Regions from separate parts of the Janthinobacterium sp. Bl 1 genome, predicted to be linked through region 1. Evidence: predicted binding sites of a transcription regulator. Region 1 holds the regulator's gene; each other region holds the start of a gene.

Region 1 (4,659 bases):
CGCCGCCATCATCACCAATCAGAGCAGCACGGACCTGGGTATCGAACTTGGCGGCAGCGTGACGGCGATGTTTAAAGCATCTAGTGTGATCCTCGGTGTACCGGCGTAAACGGCGGCGCTGAGCAAAGTTCCGGGGTCAGACCCGGCGGGTCTGACCCCAGCTTTACGTTGCAGGCCTAATCCTTCAACCGCGACAACCAATCCGCCGCCGCCGCCAGCGCCAGTTCCAGCTCCTGCGCCGTGTGCGCCAGCAGGCCTGGGACTTCGTCCAGGCGACCGGCGTCGATCGCTTCCTCGGTGGCGAACGCGGCGCGGATCAGGCGTTTCGTGCCCAGGGTGCCGACGGAGCCGCGCACGCTGTGCAGGATGCGCGCCACGTCGCTGTGACGGCCCGCCTGCAAGGCCGTTTCCGCGTCGCGCACGGGCGTCATGCCCTTGTTCAGCGCGTCTTCGACCATGCGCCGCAGCACGCCGCGCCCCTTCGCGTCGCGTCCCATCACGCGCATCAGCGGCGCCATGGAAAACACCTCTTCATCGGCGACGCGCACCGGCTCGGCCGTCTGCACTTGCGGGCGTTTGGGCAGGTGGCGCAGGATGACTTCCATCATCTCTTCCACCACCACGGGCTTGGCGATGAAGTCGCTGATGCCGGCCGTCATGCAGCGCTCGCGCTCGGACGCCAGCACGCCGGCCGTCATGGCGATCACGGGCAGGCTCAGGCGCAGTTCCGTGCGGATGATGTGGGTGGCGCTGAAACCGTCCATGACGGGCATCTGCATGTCCATCAGCACGATGTCGTAGCGCAGCGCTTCCGTGCGCAGCCGTTCCACGGCTTGCAAGCCGTCGCCCACCACGTCGAGGGTGGCGCCCATGTGTTCGAGGATGCCGCGCGCCACGGCCTGGTTCAAATGATTGTCTTCCACCAGCAGGAAATGCACGCCGGCCAGTTCCGTGCCCAGCGGCTGGTGCAGGATGCGCTGCTCGCCGCCGTCGTTCTTCGTGATCAGCGCCTGATGCAGGGCATCGAACAGGCTCGATCCCGTGATCGGCTTCATCAGCACGACGTCGGCCTCGGCCGCGCTGGAGATTTCCTCGAGGTGGTTGCGGGCGAAGGCGTTGACCATCACCACGATGGGCTGGCGCTGGCCGCTGGCCGCCTGGCGGATGGCCTTGGCCGTGGCCAGGCCGTCCATCACGGGCATGTGCCAGTCGGCCAGCACCACGTCGTACGGCTGCTGCTGCGCCAGGCGTTCGCGGTACAGTTCGATGGCGGCAAAGCCGGAATCGACTTCGTCGGCCAGCCAGCCCCATGCCTCGATCAGCTTGACGATCAGTTCGCGCGTGGTGCGGTTATCATCGGCCACCAGCAGGCGCAGCTGGCCCAGGGCCGGCGTGCGCCGAGTTTCGGCCGGCTGCGCCAGCATCTCGAACGGCACGTTGAACCAGAAGCGGCTGCCCTTGCCTTCGCTGCTGGCGACGGCGATGTCGCCGCCCATCATGTGGATCAGCTGCTTGCTGATGGCCAGGCCCAGGCCCGTGCCGCCGAAGCGCCGCGTGATGCTCTGGTCGCCCTGTGAAAATGCGGCAAACAGTTGCTGTTGCTGCAGTTCCGTCATGCCGATGCCCGTGTCGCGCACTTCGAAGCGCAGCCAGGCGCGGCCGCTCTCGCTCTTGCTCTCGGCCAGGCTGACGGCCACCACCACTTCGCCGCTCTCCGTGAACTTGATGGCGTTGCCGGCCAGGTTGACGAGGATTTGCTGCAGGCGCTGCGCGTCGCCCAAGAGGCGCCGCGGCACGTCGGGCTCGACGGCGATGGCCAGTTCCAGTTCCTTTTCGCCCGCATTCATCGTCATCGTCGTGGCCAGGGTATTCATGACTTCGTCGAGGTCGAATTCGACGGGCGACAGTTCCATGCGGCGTGCCTCGATCTTCGAATAGTCGAGCACGTCGTTGAGGATGCCCAGCAGCGACTGGCCCGCCACGCGCACCATGGTCAGATACTTGCGCTGTTCCGTATCAAGCTTGGTATTACCCAGCAAATACACCATGCCCAGCACGGCATTGAGGGGCGTGCGGATTTCATGGCTCATGTTGGCCACGAAATCGCTTTTCGCGCGGTTGGCGGCCTCGGCCCGGTCGCGTTCCTGCTCCAGTTCCGCCGCGCGCGATTCGAGTTCCTGCTGCAGGCGGTCGCGCTCGCTCATCAGGCCGTTGAACGCTTCCGTCAGTTCGCCGATCTCGTCGCGCTGCTGCACCGGCACGGGGGTGAAACGGCTGCCGCTGGTGCGCAGGGCCAGCAGGGTGTTGCGCAGGCGCACCAGCGGCGACAGCAGGCGCACGGTGACCCAGCCCAGCACGGCGGCGGCCAGCAGCGAAGCGAGGATGCTCCACAGCACCAGCCGGTACAGCACGCCATCGAACGGTTCGAAGGCATCCGCGACGGGCAGCGAGGTGGCCAGCAGCCAGTTCACCGATTTCAGGCGCTTGAAGCTGTTGACGGCCTTGATGCCGCGGCTATTCGTGCTGACCATGCTGCCTTCGCCATCTTCCTTCAGCAGTTGGGTCGTCGTCAGGTTGGCGCTCGGCTGGCGCGGCTGCAGCAAACGGCTGGTATCGGGATGCAGCACGTAGCGCGGCACGGCGCCGCGCGTGAGGATGAAGTAATAGCCGCTCTTGCCGATCTTTTCCGAGCGCAGACGCCCCAGCAGATTGTCCTTGTACAGGCGCAGCACGCCGATCACCACGCCGGCCACCTGGCCATCGGCGGCCAGCACGGGCGCCACCATCTGCACGATGGGCATGCCGCTCGACTTGCCGAGCATCGGTTCGGTGATCATGGGCTGGCGCGTGCGCAGCACGGTCTGGAAATACTCGCGCTCGGCGACGTTGATGCCGGTGCGCCCCGCCACTTCCGGCATGTCGGCCACGACGGCGCCATGCGCGTCGAGCACCAGCACGTCGTCGAACAGCACCAGCATCGAACGGCGCGAATAGTATTGGCGCAATTGGGCCGGCTGGGCCATCAGTTCCGGCGGCTGCTGCCTGGCCGTCAGGGTGACGATCTGCAGCAGCATGCCCAGCTTGTCGTCGAGCTCGGCAGCGGTGCGGCTGATCAGGGATGACTGCTGGCTCAGCAGTACTCGGGTGAAGTCGTCGCGCATGTGCTGCACCTGTATCATGGTGACCAGCGCGATCATGGCGATCGAGGTCAGGCTGGTGGCCAGCGCGACTTTTGCTTTGATGCCGAGAGGCTTCATGATTTCCTTTTCAGTACCGGGCGGCACAGGCGGCAGATAATGCTGTCAGGAATTTTCCTATCAATACCCCAGCTTGGCAAGCGCCGCCGCACAAATGCCCCTACCCGCATGGGCTTTTGACGATGTTGCCATATAATTAAAGTCGGAACGTCGTTTATTCAGCGAAATTGCGGTGAAATTGGCACACGGCAACCCGGTATGCAGTAAACTTGTTGTTGCATTTTCTAAAAGGTACCGACATGACTGAAGCGCTAATCACTCCAACCTTGCCCACAGTGACCGTGGAAGCGTTGCGTGCGCGATGCTCGACCTGCAGCATGCATCAATTGTGCCTGCCGATGGGCCTCGATATGGGCGACATGGACAGGCTGGACCAGATCATCGGCCGCCGCCGCAAGATCGTGCGCGGCGCCTCGCTGTTCCGCATCGGCGACTCGTTCCAGAACCTGTACGCGATCCGCCTGGGGCACTTCAAGACATACCAGATCAATCCGGGCGGCGAAGAGCAGGTGACGGGTTTCCAGATGGCCGGCGAACTGCTGGGCATGGACGCCATCAGCGCCGACCGCCACCACTGTAATGCGGTGGCGCTGGAAGACAGCGAAGTGTGTGAAATTCCGTTTTCCAGCCTGGAGCAATTGTTGGGCAATATGCCGACCCTGCTCCGTCATTTCCACCGCATGATGAGCCAGGAAATCACGCGCGAGCAAAGCGTGATGCTGTTGCTGGGCAATATGCAGGCGACGCAGCGCTTTGCCGCCTTCATCGTCAACCTGGCGTCGCGCTATGAGGCGCGCGGCTATTCGAGCAGCAAATTCCAGCTGCGCATGTCGCGCGAGGAAATCGGCAACTACCTGGGCCTGACCATCGAGAGCGTCAGCCGTTTATTGTCGAAATTCAAGAAGGAAGGCTGGCTGCGGGTGTCGAACCGCGAGATCGAAATATTGCAACCAGCCAAGCTGAAAGCCATTACGGCAGGCACGGACGTCTGCAAGTAAGGCTTATAACTCTTCATCCGCATGCAGCGCGATGCTGCGTTGCACGGGCCAGGTCCAGATGCCGGACAGGCGCCACTCGCGTTTGTCGTTTTCCACCAGCACTTGCCAGCGGCTGCGTTCGAGCATCGGCAGGGGCACCGAGAAATTGCCGGCCGCATCGGGCTGCACCAGCAGCTTGATATCCTTTTCCGGCAGGGTCGCATGCGCCAGGTGCAGCTGCAGCGGTCCCTGGTAGGCCTTGCCGAAGCTGTGCACGGAACCGCTCAGGCGCGCTGACGCCACGTCGTACGCCAGGCTCGTATCCATGGCCAGGTCGCTGGCGATCGTGTCGCGCTTCAAATCCTGGTTGATCGCCTTGCCCTGTTTGTAATAGTCGCCCACCACCAGCGCGTCGGGCTGCGTAA
Region 2 (4,659 bases), 2.4 Mb from region 1:
ACGGATAGGACAACGGTCTTCTAAACCGTGAATGGGGGTTCGATTCCCTCTGGGCGGACCAGCTCATGCTGGCCATGCATGCGACAGCCTGTCGCATTGCCATCACTCTTCATCTCTGTTCATCGCTCGCCTGCAAGCCGTGTCACGGCTGCGCAAACAGCACCACGCTCAGCAAATACAACAGCGGCGCCGCGCACAGCAGCGCCGAGCATGCCGAAATGATTTTTCTGTTGGCCAGTCGGGCCAGGCGCAGCCGTTCCCGCACGGGCAGGTGCTGGCGGATCACGCTGCGCGCGCGTGGCTGAAACGGTTGTTCATGCATGAGTACTCCCTCGTCGGTCAGCAGTGGATGCCGTCGAGCATAGCGAGGGGCGTCTAAAGATAGTGTAAAAAGCGGGACTTTCGCCGCAAGCGCGGCGTAAACAGGCCAAACAGGCCGCTGGCGTTGAGGGCGGCAGCGGGCGCCGGTGCGCCGCTGCCGCAGATGAGGCTTACTTTCCCTGGCGACGGCGTGCCATAAAGCCCAGAAGGCCCAAGCCGGCGAGCAGCATGGCATAGGTTCCAGGTTCCGGCACGGCGGAAATGAAGGCCCTGTAGTTGCTCAGGTCCTTGGGCAGGCCCGAGATCGTGAAGGTGGTGCCGGCAGCCACGGGAGCGGCCCAGTGGAACACCAGTTCGCCCTGGCCGAAGTGGATGGCCAGGTAATCATAGGCGGCCGCGCTCGTATACGAATTGACGCCGCCGCTCACGCCCGCTGTCGTTCCGGCTGTGCAGCCCGCAGTGGCGCTTTCGCAAAACGACACGGCGGTGCCCAGGCTGGTACCGAACACGCCATTGATATAACCCTGGATGTCCGAGGGATCCTGTGGCACGAGATTATCGTCATAATATTTCACCTGCAGTGCCGGCGATGGCGAATAAGTGACGGTGCTGCCGGCGATGACGAAACCGCTGGCCGGGCCCACATCCACCCAAGTGGCGGCTTGGGCCGCACTTGCCAGTACGGTCATTGCGGCCAGCATGGATGCCCTGATGGCAATGCTCTTTATGCTTTTCATGAAAATCCCCTTGTGCTTGAGACAGTCGCTTCATAGTGTTGGGAGGCGTCCCTGCATACCGGGGAAGTCATCCCATTGCCCGTTTTTATCTAGTTCTTCTGCGTAGCGAGTACGCAAATGCAAGCTTACTCTTGATATAAATTAATACAATTTAAATAATACTATTGGTTTTGTTGACAACATCGCATACGGCTATGTCCGCTTGTGTTAACGACAGACAACATGACGTCAGGAAATGGCGTGACAAGACGCGCCAGCTTGTGCTAGCGGCGTCTCGGCTTTTTTGGGAGGGGGGAGGCGGGTGCTTCAGTCGTTGTTGTTGCTGACGCCAAACAGGCGATCCTTAGCGTTGAGCAACTTTTGTACCTTGGCGCCCATTTTCATCAGCTGCGCCATCGATTCGGGCGACAGGCGCTGCAAGTCGTCGAACCAGGTATTGGCCAGGTCGACCAGTTCATACATTTCGCGCATGCGTTCCTGCGCATATTGATCCACGGGTTCCGTGGCCGGCGCCAGCAGCGATTCGCGCAGCACCGTCAGGGTAGGCGCCACTTCGCGGCGGCGGCGCTCGGCGGCCACCACGCGGAAGATTTGCCACACATCGCCCAGCGAGGAAAAATATTCGCGCCGGTCGCCAGGGATGCGTGACTGGCGGATCAAGCCCCAGCCCTGCAGTTCCTTGAGGCCGATGCTCACGTTCGAGCGTGAAAAACTCAGGTGCTCCGCGATTTCATCCGCGTGCAAAGGGTGCTCCGCGACAAATAACAAGGCGTACACTTGCCCCACTGTACGGTTGAAGCCCCAGCGGCTGCCCATCTCGCCGAAATGGCTGACGAAGGTCAGGATCAGCGGCGTCATTTGGATATGTTGAGTTTTCATAATTATCTGAATTTTTTCACGCCATACTGGTGGGGTCAATTGATATATGTCATGTTTCGCAGTATTATACAAAATATCGAATTTACAGAAAATTCTGAAAACTCAAGAAGTATAAAAGATGCCGACCACGCCCTTGTCCTTGCCCCGCTTTATTCTTCCCCGTCTCCCCAGCCTGGCGCAAGGCGGCGCCGCCTTGCTGTGGTTGCCGCAAGCGGCTTTGCTGGCCTGGGCCGTGCAAGCCATGCAGGGCGGCGCACCCTGGCGCGCGGCCCTGCTGCCGGCCGCTGGCGTGCTGCTGCTGGGCGTGCTGCGCGCCGGCTGCGAAGCGTGGGGCGCGCGGCGCATGTATGCGGCGGCGCGCGCACACCTGTCCACCTTGCGCGCGCAAGTGGCGCAGGCGCTGGCGCAGCGTTCGCCGCTGGACCGCCAGCGTGCCCAGTCGGGCCAGGCGGCCAGCGTCATCGCCGAGCAGGCCGAAGCCATCGTGCCGTATCTGGTGCGCTACAAGCCTGCGCGCTGGAAAGTGATGCTCGTGCCGCTCGTGATCCTCGCCGTGGTGACGCCGCTGTCGTGGATCGCCGCCTTGATCCTGCTCATCGCCGCCCCCTTGATTCCCGTCTTCATGGCCCTCGTCGGCATGGGCGCGCAAGCGGCCAGCCGCGCGCAGATGGTGGAAATGGGCAGCATGAATGCCTTCCTGCTGGACCGCCTGTGCGGCCTGGCCACCTTGCGCGCGCTCGACGCCGTCGACGCCACGGCCGAACGGCTCGATGCCTCGTCGCAATCCGTACGCCGGCGCACGATGGTGGTGCTGCGCATCGCCTTTTTGTCGTCGGCCGTGCTGGAACTGTTTTCCGCGCTCGGCGTGGCCATGGTGGCGGCCTTCATCGGTTTCTCTCTGCTGGGCAGCATCAATTTCGGCACCTGGGGCCGCGAGCTGAGCCTGGGGCAGGGCTTGTTCATCCTGCTGCTGGCCCCCGCGTTCTTCGAACCGCTGCGCGAACTGGCCGCCGTCTGGCACGACAAGGCGGCTGGCGAAGCGGGCCTGGCCGGTTTGCACGACCTGGCGGCTGATGGCGTGCCCCTGCCTGGCGCCAGCGTGGAAGTCGCGGCCGTTTCCGCCGCCGCCATGGCCGTGGCGGCGGCGCCCGCCGTGGAACTTCGGCAATTGCGCTTTGCCCATCCCGGCGAGGCGCCCGTGTTCGACGGCTTCGACCTGTCCGTGCATGCCGGCGAGCACGTGGCCCTGCTGGGCGCCAGCGGCGCCGGCAAGACCACCTTGCTGTCCCTGCTGGCCGGCTTGCTGCCCGCCAGCGGCGGCGACATCCGCATTGGCGGCGTGCGCCTGACCGACAGCACCGTTAATACCTTGCGCCAGCGCATGGCGTGGATGGGCCAGCGTCCGCACGTGTTTGCCGCTTCCGTCAGCCAGAACGTGACCCTGGGCCGCGTGGGGGCGAACGCCGCGCAGGTAACGCAGGCGCTGCACCTGGCCGACCTGGCCAAGGTGGCGCAGGCGCAGCCGGCCGTCATGCTCAGCGATGGCGGCCAGGGCTTGTCCGGCGGCGAAGCCGTGCGCCTGGCCCTGGCCCGCGTGGCCCTGCATCCGCATGCGGATTTGCTGCTGGTCGATGAACCGACGGCCCACCTGGACAGCGAAACGGCGGCGCGCGTGACGGACGCCCTGCTGGCACTGGCGAAGGGCAAGACGATGATCGTCGCCACGCACGACCCCGTGCTGGCGGGCCGGCTGCAGCGCACAGTGCAGGTCGATGCGCATGCCCAAGTGCAGGAGTTGCGCGCATGAAAAACTCACTTGGCTTGAACCCCGTCCTGCGGCAATTGCTGCTGGCCCAGCCCCGCAAGCTGATCGTGGGCGCCTTGCTGGCGGCCCTGACGGCGGTGGCCGGCATGGCCTTGCTGGGCTTGTCCGGCTGGTTTATCACGGCCACGTCGATTGCCGGCTTGCACGCCTCGACGGCCATCGTCTTCGACGTCTTCGGCCCGTCGGCCGGCATCCGCCTGCTGGCCATCGGCCGCACGGGTTCGCGCTATGCGGAGCGGCTCGTCACGCACGACGCCACGTTCGCCGCGCTGGCCAGCATCCGCGTGCACCTGTTCCGTGGCTGGTCGCGTCCGGAAGCGGCCAGCCGCTTGCTGCGCCAGCCCGCCAAGCTGCTGTTCCGCTTGACGGCCGATATCGACGCGCTCGAATCGCTGTACTTGCGCCTGCTCGTGCCCGCCTTCACGGCCCTGTGCGCGGCCTTGCTGGCCGGGGTGGCGCTGGGCGTCATGCAGTGGCAGCTGGGCCTGGGCCTGGCCGTGTGGCTGCTGGCCGCCGGTGGCGGCATCAGCTGGCTTGTGGCGCGTGGCGCCCGCCGTCCCGCCATCGTGCGCTCGCGCGCCATCGAAAAACTGCGTTCCGGCACCATCGACCTGGTGGCGGGCCAAACGGACCTCGTGATGGCGGGCCGCATCGACGCCCACTGCGCGGCGCTGGGGCAGATCGACCGCTCGCTGGCGCAAGCCGATTTTGCCCTGCTGCGCCTCGAGACGGCGGCCGGCGCCGCATATGGCGTGGCCGGCAGCGCGACTCTTGCTGGCGTGCTGCTGGCCGTGGCCGCGCTGGTGGAACAGCAAACGATGAGTTTGCCGCTGGCGGCCCTGGCCTTGCTGATCGCCTTGACGGCCGTGGAGCCGTTTGCCGGACTGCGCCGCGGCG
Region 3 (4,659 bases), 830 kb from region 1:
CACGTTGACCCGGCGCGGCCGGTCCGCGCCCAGGCGCTGGATTTCGCCATTTTGCAAGGTGCGCAGCAGCTTGGCCTGTATCGACAATGGCAATTCGCCCACTTCATCGAGAAACAGGGTGCCCCCTTCGGCCGCCTCGAAACGCCCGGGCCGGTCGCTGACGGCGCCGGAAAACGCACCGCGCACATGGCCAAACAATTCGCTTTCGGCCAGGGACTCGGGCAAGGCCGCGCAATTGACGTGGATCAAAGGCTTGCCCGCGCGGCGCGACAGCCGGTGCAGGCGGTGCGCGCACAATTCCTTGCCCACGCCCGTCTCTCCCAGCAGCAGCACGGGCAGCTCGGAATCGGCCACCACCTGCAATTCGTGCAGCAAGTGCGTGATGGCGCTGCTCTGGCCCACGAAATCGTGTTCCTCGCGCGGCGCTTGCGCATCGGCCAGCATGGCGCCGCCCGACAGGCGCAGGGCGCGGATTTCCGTTTCCAGGCGCGTCACGCGCACGGCCGCCTCGATGGCGCAGGCCAGTTCGCCCAGGTCGCGCTGCGCCTGCATATCGAAGGTGCCCACCTGCAGCGCGTCGAGCGTGATCACGCCCCAGCGTTCGCCTTCCAGGTCCAGCGCCATGCCCATGCAGTCGTGCACGGGCAGCGGCTCGCCGGCCCGCTCGGCGATCAGGCCATCGTAGGGATCGGGCAGGGAACTGTCGTGATGGAAGCACAGCACGCCGCGTCGCTGCAGGATGGCGGCCAGGCGCGGATGGTCGGCGACGGCGAAGCGGCGTCCCAGCGCATCGTTGGCCAGGCCGGCCATCGCCACGGGGCGCAAATGCTCGCCATCGAGCTTGAGCAAGGCCACGGCCTCGCAGCCGAAGTGGGCGCGCAGGCTGCCGACGAGGCGCTGCAGGCGCACGGCCACGGGCAGGTCGGCGACCAGGTCGGTGAGTAGCAGCAGGTGGATGGCAGTGGTGGTCATAAGTACCATGCAGGGTACAACGGACCATGCTTGAGCAGGGTCATATCGACCCTGCATTTTTCAAATCGTTGATTTAAAACAAGTTTTTCCTGGCACACGGATTGCCTAGGTAAGGGTGCCGAACCGGCATACAAGACCAAGGAAAGCTTGATGAAAACGACTCCCTCCCTCCGCGCCATTGCCGCCGCCGTCTGCGTACTGGCCATGCCCCTGTCCGTGCAAGCCCAGGTGAGCCTCCCTGCCAGCGCCGCCGCTACCGCCGCCAAACCCGCTACCGCCGCAGTCAAGCGCTATGAACTGCAAACCAATATCGTCGACGGCAAGATGGTGTTCATCGACGCCAAGGGCCAGGTCAACCCCGTGCTGGCGGCCAAGGTGGGCGACACGGTGGAACTGGTGCTGAAAAGCGGCGAAGGCGCCGAGCACGATCTGCTGATCCCGGAACTGAATGTGGCCTCGGCCAAGTTCAGCGCCAACAGCGGCAGCACCACCGTGCGCTTCAAGGTCACGCGCGCCGGCACGTTCACCTATTACTGCTCGATCCCCGGCCACCGCCAGATCGGCATGGAAGGCAAGCTGGAAGTGACCGGCACCTCACTGGCCGAGCCGGCAACACCGAAGGCCGCTGGCGCCGGCAGCGCTGCCAGCGAATCGAGCCAGGCCGCCGCGCTGGCCCTGTACACGCCCGCGCCGTCGCCGATGCGCGGCCCCGATCCCTCGGCCGTCAGCGTGGCGGCCAATCCCGCCTCCGTGCCGACCGCCATCGGCGCGCGCGCGCCGCAAACCCTGAAATACCGGATGGAGACGGTAGAACTGCCGGGCAAGCTCGATGACGGCACCAGTTTTACCTACTGGACCTTCAACCGCCAGGTGCCCGGCCCGATGCTGCGCGCGAAGGTGGGCGACACGGTGGAACTGACCCTGTTCAACGCCAAGGACAGCAAGATGATCCACTCGATCGACCTGCACGCCGTGACGGGCGGCCATGGCGGCGGACAGCACACGCAGGTGGCGCCAGGGCAGGAAAAAACCGTCACTTTCAAGGCGCTCAATCCGGGCCTGTATGTGTACCACTGCGCCACGCCGCTGGTGCCGCAGCATATCGCGGCCGGCATGTACGGCATGATCCTGGTCGAACCGGAAGGCGGCCTGTCAAAAGTCGACCGCGAGTACTACGTCATGCAGGGCGAGATGTACACGGGCCGTCCGCACGGCGCCCCCGTGCACCAGGAACCGAACCTGGAAAAAATGGCCAATGAGCTGCCGGACTACTACGTCTTCAACGGCGAAGTGGGCGCCCTGAGCAAGACGCACAAACTGCAGGCGAAAGTCGGCGAAACGGTGCGCATCTATTTCGGCGTCGGCGGCCCGAACAAGATTTCATCGTTCCACATCATCGGCGAGATCTTCGACAAGGTGTACAGCGAAGGCTCGATCAGCAGCCCGAAACACGACGTGCAAACGACGCTTGTGGCACCGGGCGGCGCGACCATCGTCGAACTCAAGGTACAGCATCCTGGCAGCTATCTGCTGGTCGACCATGCGCTGTCGCGCGCCGGCAAGGGCGCCGTGGGCGTGCTGGAAGTGACTGGCGAACCCGTGCCCGGCGTCTACCACGCCGGCGCCCGTCAATAAACCCCATTCATCATCAAGGAAGCATTATGGAAATGATCGACCAATCCCTGGGCCAGCTGGCCCGCCGCATCCCTGGCGCCACGCGCCTGTTCGATGCGCACCGCCTGGATTTCTGCTGCGGCGGCAACAAGACCCTGCGCGCGGCGGCCGAAGCGGCCGGCGTGGACACGGCGTCCATCGTCAAGGAACTGCAAGTGCTGGCAGGACGGACTGACGCCAGCGGCGAGCGTGACTGGCAGGAAGCCTCGGCCACCGAGCTGGTGGAACATATCCTGTCCCGCTACCACGCCGTGCACCGCGAACAGCTGCCCGAGCTGATACGCCTGGCACGCAAGGTCGAGCAGGTACATGGCGACCGCGCCGACTGTCCGCACGGGCTGGCGGAACACCTGTCGGCCATGGCGCAGGAGCTGGAAAGCCATATGCGCAAGGAAGAAGACGTGCTGTTCCCCATGATCGTGCGTGGCCAGGGCCCCCGGGCCGGCGCGCCCATCAACGTGATGCGCATGGAGCACGACGACCATGGCGTGGCCTTGCGCGCGATGGAGGAAATGACGAACGACATCACCGCGCCGGCCGGCGCCTGCACCACCTGGCGCGCGCTGTACACGGGCTTGCGCACCTTCCGCGAAGACCTGATGGCGCACATCCATACTGAAAACAATATCCTGTTCGAGCGCTTTGCGCCGGCCGTGGTGCACTGACAAAGGAAAGACCCATGGGTCCCTACAAAAAACTCTGGTTCACTCTGATCGGTGTGCTGATCGTGACGTTTTCGCTGCTCGGCTACTACGGCGCCGAAGTGTACCGGCAGGCGCCGCCCATCCCCGCGCAGGTGCTGGCACAGGATGGCCGGCAACTGTTCGACCGCGAGGGCATCCTCGATGGCCAAACGGCCTGGCAATCGGTCGGCGGCATGCAGCTGGGCTCCATCTGGGGCCACGGCGCCTACCAGGCGCCCGACTGGACGGCCGACTGGCTGCACCGCGAACTGACGGCCTGGCTTGAACTGGCCGCGCAAGAGCAGCATGGCAAGGCCTATGCGGCGCTCGACGGCCCCACGCAGGCGGCGCTGCGCGAAGCGCTTAAAATCGAATACCGCGGCAACCGCACCGATGATGCGCAAGTGCTGCGCCTGTCGCCGCGCCGCGTGCAAGCGATCGCCAACACGGCGCACTATTACGACCAGCTGTTCTCCGATGCGCCGGCGCTGCAAAAAAGCCGTGAACACTTCGCCATGAAGGAAAACACCCTGCCCAGCGCCGAGCGGCGCACGCAGATGACGCAGTTCTTCTTCTGGACGGCATGGGCCGCCGCGACCGAGCGTCCTGGCCAGAAAGTGACCTATACGAACAACTGGCCGCATGAACCGCTGATCGGCAACCAGCCCAGCGGCGAAAACCTCGTCTGGTCGGTTGCCAGCGTGGTGGTGCTGCTGGCCGGCGTGGGCTTCCTCGTCTGGGGCTGGGCATTCTTGCGCGACCATGACGAGGCGCTGCCGGCGGCCGGTCCGCGCGACCCGCTCACCACGTTCGCGCTGACGCCTTCGCAGCGGGGACTCGGCAAGTACCTGTTCCTCGTGGTGGCGCTGTTCATCTTCCAGGTCTTCATCGGCGGCTTCACGGCGCACTACACGGTGGAAGGGCAGCAGTTCTACGGCATCGACGTGTCGCGCTGGTTCCCGTATGCGCTTACGCGCACCTGGCATATCCAGGCCGCGCTGTTCTGGATCGCCACGGGCTTCCTGGCCGCCGGCCTGTTCCTCGCGCCCCTGATCAATGGCGGCAAGGACCCCAAGTGGCAGCGCCTCGGTGTCGACGTGCTGTTCTGGGCCCTCGTCGCCGTGGTCGTCGGCTCGTTTATCGGCAACTACCTGGCCATCGCGCAAGTGATGCCGCCCGAGTGGAATTTCTGGCTGGGCCACCAGGGTTATGAATATGTGGACCTGGGACGTTTGTGGCAGATCGGTAAATATATCGGCATCCTGCTGTGGCTCGTCTTGATGCTGCGCGGCGTCGTGCCGGCACTGCGCAAGCCGGGCGGCGACAAGAA
Region 4 (4,659 bases), 2.4 Mb from region 1:
GCTGCTGTTCGGCGAGCGCCAGCAAGCTTTTGACAGCGTCTGCGGCGAAGAGTTGCAAGGCTGGCTAGACGCTGGCCACCTGGCGCGCCTGGACAGGGTCTTTTCGCGCGATGGCGAAACCCGGGAATACGTGCAAGACAGCCTGCGCGCCAACGCTGACGAGCTGCGAGAGTGGCTGGCGCAAGGCGCCATCGTCTACGTGTGCGGCAGTCTGCAAGGCATGGCGGCAGGAATCGATGCTGTACTGCAAGAAGTGCTGGGCCAGGAGGGCCTCGACACCCTGCTGGCGGCCGGACGCTACCGCCGCGACGTGTATTGATTTAGATCAGCCTGCCGTCCGCGCCGCCCGGCTATGTGGGCAGGCGCACGGTCAGCACCAGCCATCGGACTAGAGTGGAGGCATTCCCACCCACTGCCTGCGAGGCTAGCCATGAAAAATCCCTGGATGAGCATGTACCTGAGCGCCGCCAACCGCATCGCCAACACGGCGCGCGGCCACGCCACGGCCGCCGTCAAGCGCGAGGCGGCGAAAAATACGCGGCAGTTGACGCAAGTGTGGTTCGATTCCTTGCTGCCTCCCGCAGGCAAGCCACGGCGCAGCCGCAAGGCCAAATAGGCCCCTGGCAGCAGGCGAACTGGTGCAGTGCATCACAGCAATAAGTTGAAGTTACGACCAGATGAACTAAACTGCAAGCATGGTAGTACATAAGGAAGTGACCGGCAGACGCCGCATCCCCGCGCCGCCGCCGGGACACCGGGAGACGACCATGTTGACGCTCAAAGTGCTGGCCTGCCTTGCCCTGTCGGCCCTGATGCTTGCCCCCCTCGTGTTGAGGGATACGATGCAGCTGTCCGCCGGGCAGCAGTTGCAGGTGCCCAATGTCGATGCGCATGCCATGTGGAGCCATTGGCCTCGGCAATAAGACGCGTGGCTGAGAAAACACCGCTGACCGCGTTGCCGTGCCTCGTCGTACATTCGTACTGCCTTCGGCACGGCGCCTTGCCAGCGGCGTTTTTCAGCGGCGCTCGGTAACGCGGCGCATCGCTGAAACCGCTTTATTACGGAGGGGAAATTGGTTCCTACATCCATTTGTTTTTGCTTTGTTTTCCTCGCCCCCTCTTCACCATACTTTTGATCCAGGTCATGGATTTCCCTCTTCGCTGCGCCCACACTGGAACAGTCCGCTTCGCACCGCGACGGACTTAACCGGGAGCATCGGCATGGGTAAATCGCATTGGAAGGATGAGATGGCGCTGGGTGTTCCCGTCATCGACGAGGCGCATGAGGCGCTGTTTCAGGAGCTGGCGCGGCTGCAGCAGTTGGGCGACCAGCATTTCAGCGTGGCGTTTCGCGAGCTGATTGCGGCCGTCGAACGCGATTTCCGCGAGGAAGAGGATTTGATGGAACAAATCGCCTTTCCCTCGCTGGCCAACCACCGCGAACAGCATGCGCGCGTGCTCAGCGGCCTGCACCATGCCTGGGCCGCCGTCGATGAAGGCGACCTGGAACAGGGACGCCATGCGCTGTCGCTGTTGCCGCAATGGCTGATCTTCCACCAGGCCACCATGGACCTGGCCCTGGCGGCGGCGCTGGAACTGGTGCAGCGCCAGCCCAACTAGCCTCTACAGCAGCAGCACCGTCGCCTGCTCGGGCATGACCACGCGGTAGTGTCCCGGGTATTTGTCTTCGCCATCGAAAATCTTGCAAAACACGGGCTGGTTGATGTCGTTGACGGCCGCCTCGTTCATGGGCAAGGTGGCGATCAGCTGCTCGCCATCCATCAACTGCAAGGCGCTGCCCCGCTCGGCCGCGCAAAAGGCCAGCGATTGCACGTCGCTGGCGAACGGCCGCTTGTACCACGGCGTGATGGCCCGCACGGCGCGCCGCGCGTCGCGCAAGACTTGCCCCACGCGCGTGACGTTCCACGCATCGCGCGCCACGGCGGGCTGCAGGACGATATTCGCCGTCAGCTCGCCCCTGCCCTTGTTCACCAGGAAAGTGCCATCCTGCGCGGCGATATCGTCATTGAGAGGCACGACAAACACGCCGCCGTCCGATACCTTGATCGGCATGGGCGCGCCATTGCCTTGCAAGGCCACGCGCACGTCGTCGATGGTAGCGCTCAGCTTGGCAGGAATCAGGCGCAGGGCCATGACCACGCTGCCGCTCGACACTTGCCACACTTTCCTGGCCGTCAGATAGCTTTCGCGGTAAGCCGTGAAGCGCACGCGCGGCGCCTTGGCGTCGCTGCTGGCCGTGATCGTCACCGTTTGCGCAGGCAAGGCCTCTTCCTCTGGCGCGGCGCGCGTTACCGGGGCAACAGGTGGCGATATGACGGCGGCGGCGGGCGGCACGCTGGCGCTCTGCAGCGGCGCGGGAACAGCCGGCGGCGTCGCGTGTTCCTGAGCCTGGCCCAGCGACACGACACACAACCATCCGGCACAAGCGATCCATGTACGCATGCATTTCTTTCAATGAGGAAAATATTTTGTCAGCGCGTGCATTATCGCAGAAGGCCAGACCTTACGCCGCCATGGGCTTCTGCACGGTTTTGGTGCGCACGCTTGATTATTTGGCAAATACCACCTATATTGATAATGATTCCTATTCAAGAAATTGACGGGAATCGCGCGCCCTTCCTTTCCACTGCCCGTCCGCGCCGGGCCTTGCGGTGGAACTGCTATCCAAGCCAGACCACGGGCCAGCGTCACGCCATCCCCCCAGCTACTGCGCACCTCGCCAGACGAGATAGGAACACTCACGACTAAAAATATTCCAGGAAAATGATGCAATCAACGACAGTCTCCTCTTCTTCGCGCCAGCCCGCCTTGCGCCCCCTCCCCCGTCTGTTACACCTTGCCCTGCTGAGCCTCGCCGCCGGCGTGGCCCTGCCGGCACAGGCCGCCGATGTCGCCGCGGCCGACGTCACCATGCCGGCCGTCACCGTGCTGGGCCAGTCGGCCGCGACGACGGAAGGCACGCAGTCGTACACGGCAGGCGAAGCGCGCAGCGCCACGCGCATGGAGCTGACCTTGCGCGAAACGCCGCAATCGGTCAGCGTCATCACGCGCCAGTTGCTCGACGACCTGGGCGCCGTGCGGCTGGACCAGGCGCTGGCGCAGACGACGGGTATCCAGGTGGGCCAGAACGACACGGAGCGCACGCGGTTTTATGCGCGCGGCTTCGGCATCAACAATCTCCAGATCGACGGCATGGCGCGCGGCGGCAATGCACCGCTGCAAGACACGATTTTGTACGACCGCATCGAAGTCGTGCGCGGCGCCACGGGCTTGATGGGCGGCACGGGCGACCCGTCGGCCACCATCAACATGATACGCAAGCGGCCCACGAAGGAGTTCCAGGCCAGCGCCGGCCTGATCATGGGCCGCTGGGATGACCAGCGCTTCGAAGCCGACCTGTCCACGCCGCTGAACGCGGAGGGCAGCGTGCGGGCGCGCACGGCCCTGGCCTGGCAAAAACGCGATTCCTACCTGGACATGTATCACGAGCGCAAGACGGTCGGCATGGTCATCGTCGAGGCGGACTTGCGCCCCGGCACCCTGCTGACGGCCGGCGTCGACTTCCAGGACAACAAGCCCACAGGCGCCACTTGGGGCGCCGTGCCTTACTGGAATGCGGATGGCAGCCTGGCGAACTTGCCGCGCAACACCAGCCTTACGACGCCATGGAGCACCTGGGCCAACAAGCAGCACACGCTGTTCACGTCGCTGGACCAGCGCCTGCCCGGCAACTGGAATATGCACCTGGGCTACGCGCGCACGGAAAGCACGAACCGCACCACCGTCGCCTATGCGGGTGGCGGCCATCCAGACCCGGCCACGGGCGCAGGCATGCTCCTGTGGACGGGCGCCTATGGTCCGGGCAAGACTACCAACGACAATTTCGACCTGTACGCCAGCGGCCCGTTCACCTTGCTGGGGCGCAAGCACACGGCCATCGTCGGCTGGAACGGCGGCAACCAGCGCGCCCGTTCGCTGGGAGGCGATGCGGACATCGATTACCCGGCCTTCGTTCCCGATTACCGCAGCTGGACGGGCAACATTCCCCGCCCCGTCTTCCATCCGGACGGCTCGCACTCGGAAACCGTCACGCGCCTGACGGGCGGCTATGTCGCCACGCGTTTGAGCCTGGCCGATCCGCTGCACGTCATCATCGGCGCGCGCACGAGCACTTATCGCACGGACACGCGCAATTACGATACGCGCGGCGTACACACGGACAATAGCGACTTTGCCGAGACGCGCAATGAAGTGACGCCCTATGTGGGCGCCGTGTTCGACATCAACAAGCAGTATGCGGCCTACGCCAGCTTCACGCAGCTGTTCAACCCGCAATCGAGCAAGGACCGCAACGACAAGTTTTTGCCGCCGGAAACGGGCGACAACGCGGAACTGGGCATCAAGGGCGAATTCTATGAAGGCAAGCTGAACGCATCGGCCGCCCTGTTCCACACGAAGAAAAAGAATCTGGCGGAACTCGACCGCACGGTGCCGCCCGGCTTCTTGCTGCCCGACGGCGGCCAGGCCATGGTGGCCAACGGCAAGGGCGTGACGGCCAAGGGCGTCGAGTTCGACGTTGCCGGCCAGATCACGCCCGCCTGGGAAGCGAGCGGCGGCTATACCTATCTGCACGCGGCC

Evidence for each region. The regulator FNR, encoded in region 1, switches genes on or off when oxygen is low (the NO sensors DNR and NnrR bind a similar motif). The targets are predictions, from matches to a motif close to TTGATNNNNATCAA.
Region 2: the regulator FNR is predicted to act here: its motif matches at 1,977-1,990, upstream of cydD (thiol reductant ABC exporter subunit CydD).
Region 3: the regulator FNR is predicted to act here: its motif matches at 1,041-1,054, upstream of nirK (copper-containing nitrite reductase).
Region 4: the regulator FNR is predicted to act here: its motif matches at 1,133-1,146, upstream of AC4BCN_RS12320 (bacteriohemerythrin).

The regions. Positions count from the first base shown of each region.
Region 1 is NZ_CM177086.1:276,375-281,033, reverse strand. Features, by position in the region: gene AC4BCN_RS01200 (TOBE domain-containing protein) at 1-109, shown strand, start outside; gene AC4BCN_RS01195 (response regulator) at 177-3,257, opposite strand; gene fnr (fumarate/nitrate reduction transcriptional regulator Fnr) at 3,497-4,255, shown strand; gene AC4BCN_RS01185 (FixH family protein) at 4,259-4,659, opposite strand, start outside.
Region 2 is NZ_CM177086.1:2,685,627-2,690,285, forward strand. Features, by position in the region: tRNA gene AC4BCN_RS12230 (tRNA-Arg) at 1-61, shown strand, start outside; gene AC4BCN_RS12235 (hypothetical protein) at 143-322, opposite strand; gene AC4BCN_RS12240 (PEP-CTERM sorting domain-containing protein) at 492-1,058, opposite strand; gene AC4BCN_RS12245 (GbsR/MarR family transcriptional regulator) at 1,365-1,916, opposite strand; gene cydD (thiol reductant ABC exporter subunit CydD) at 2,056-3,744, shown strand; gene AC4BCN_RS12255 (amino acid ABC transporter ATP-binding/permease protein) at 3,741-4,659, shown strand, end outside.
Region 3 is NZ_CM177086.1:5,756,367-5,761,025, reverse strand. Features, by position in the region: gene norR (nitric oxide reductase transcriptional regulator NorR) at 1-972, opposite strand, end outside; gene nirK (copper-containing nitrite reductase) at 1,123-2,607, shown strand; gene ytfE (iron-sulfur cluster repair protein YtfE) at 2,634-3,311, shown strand; gene AC4BCN_RS26000 (nitric-oxide reductase large subunit) at 3,326-4,659, shown strand, end outside.
Region 4 is NZ_CM177086.1:2,698,418-2,703,076, reverse strand. Features, by position in the region: gene AC4BCN_RS12335 (PepSY domain-containing protein) at 1-319, shown strand, start outside; gene AC4BCN_RS12330 (hypothetical protein) at 431-616, shown strand; gene AC4BCN_RS12325 (hypothetical protein) at 768-923, shown strand; gene AC4BCN_RS12320 (bacteriohemerythrin) at 1,222-1,620, shown strand; gene AC4BCN_RS12315 (hypothetical protein) at 1,624-2,463, opposite strand; gene AC4BCN_RS12310 (TonB-dependent siderophore receptor) at 2,788-4,659, shown strand, end outside.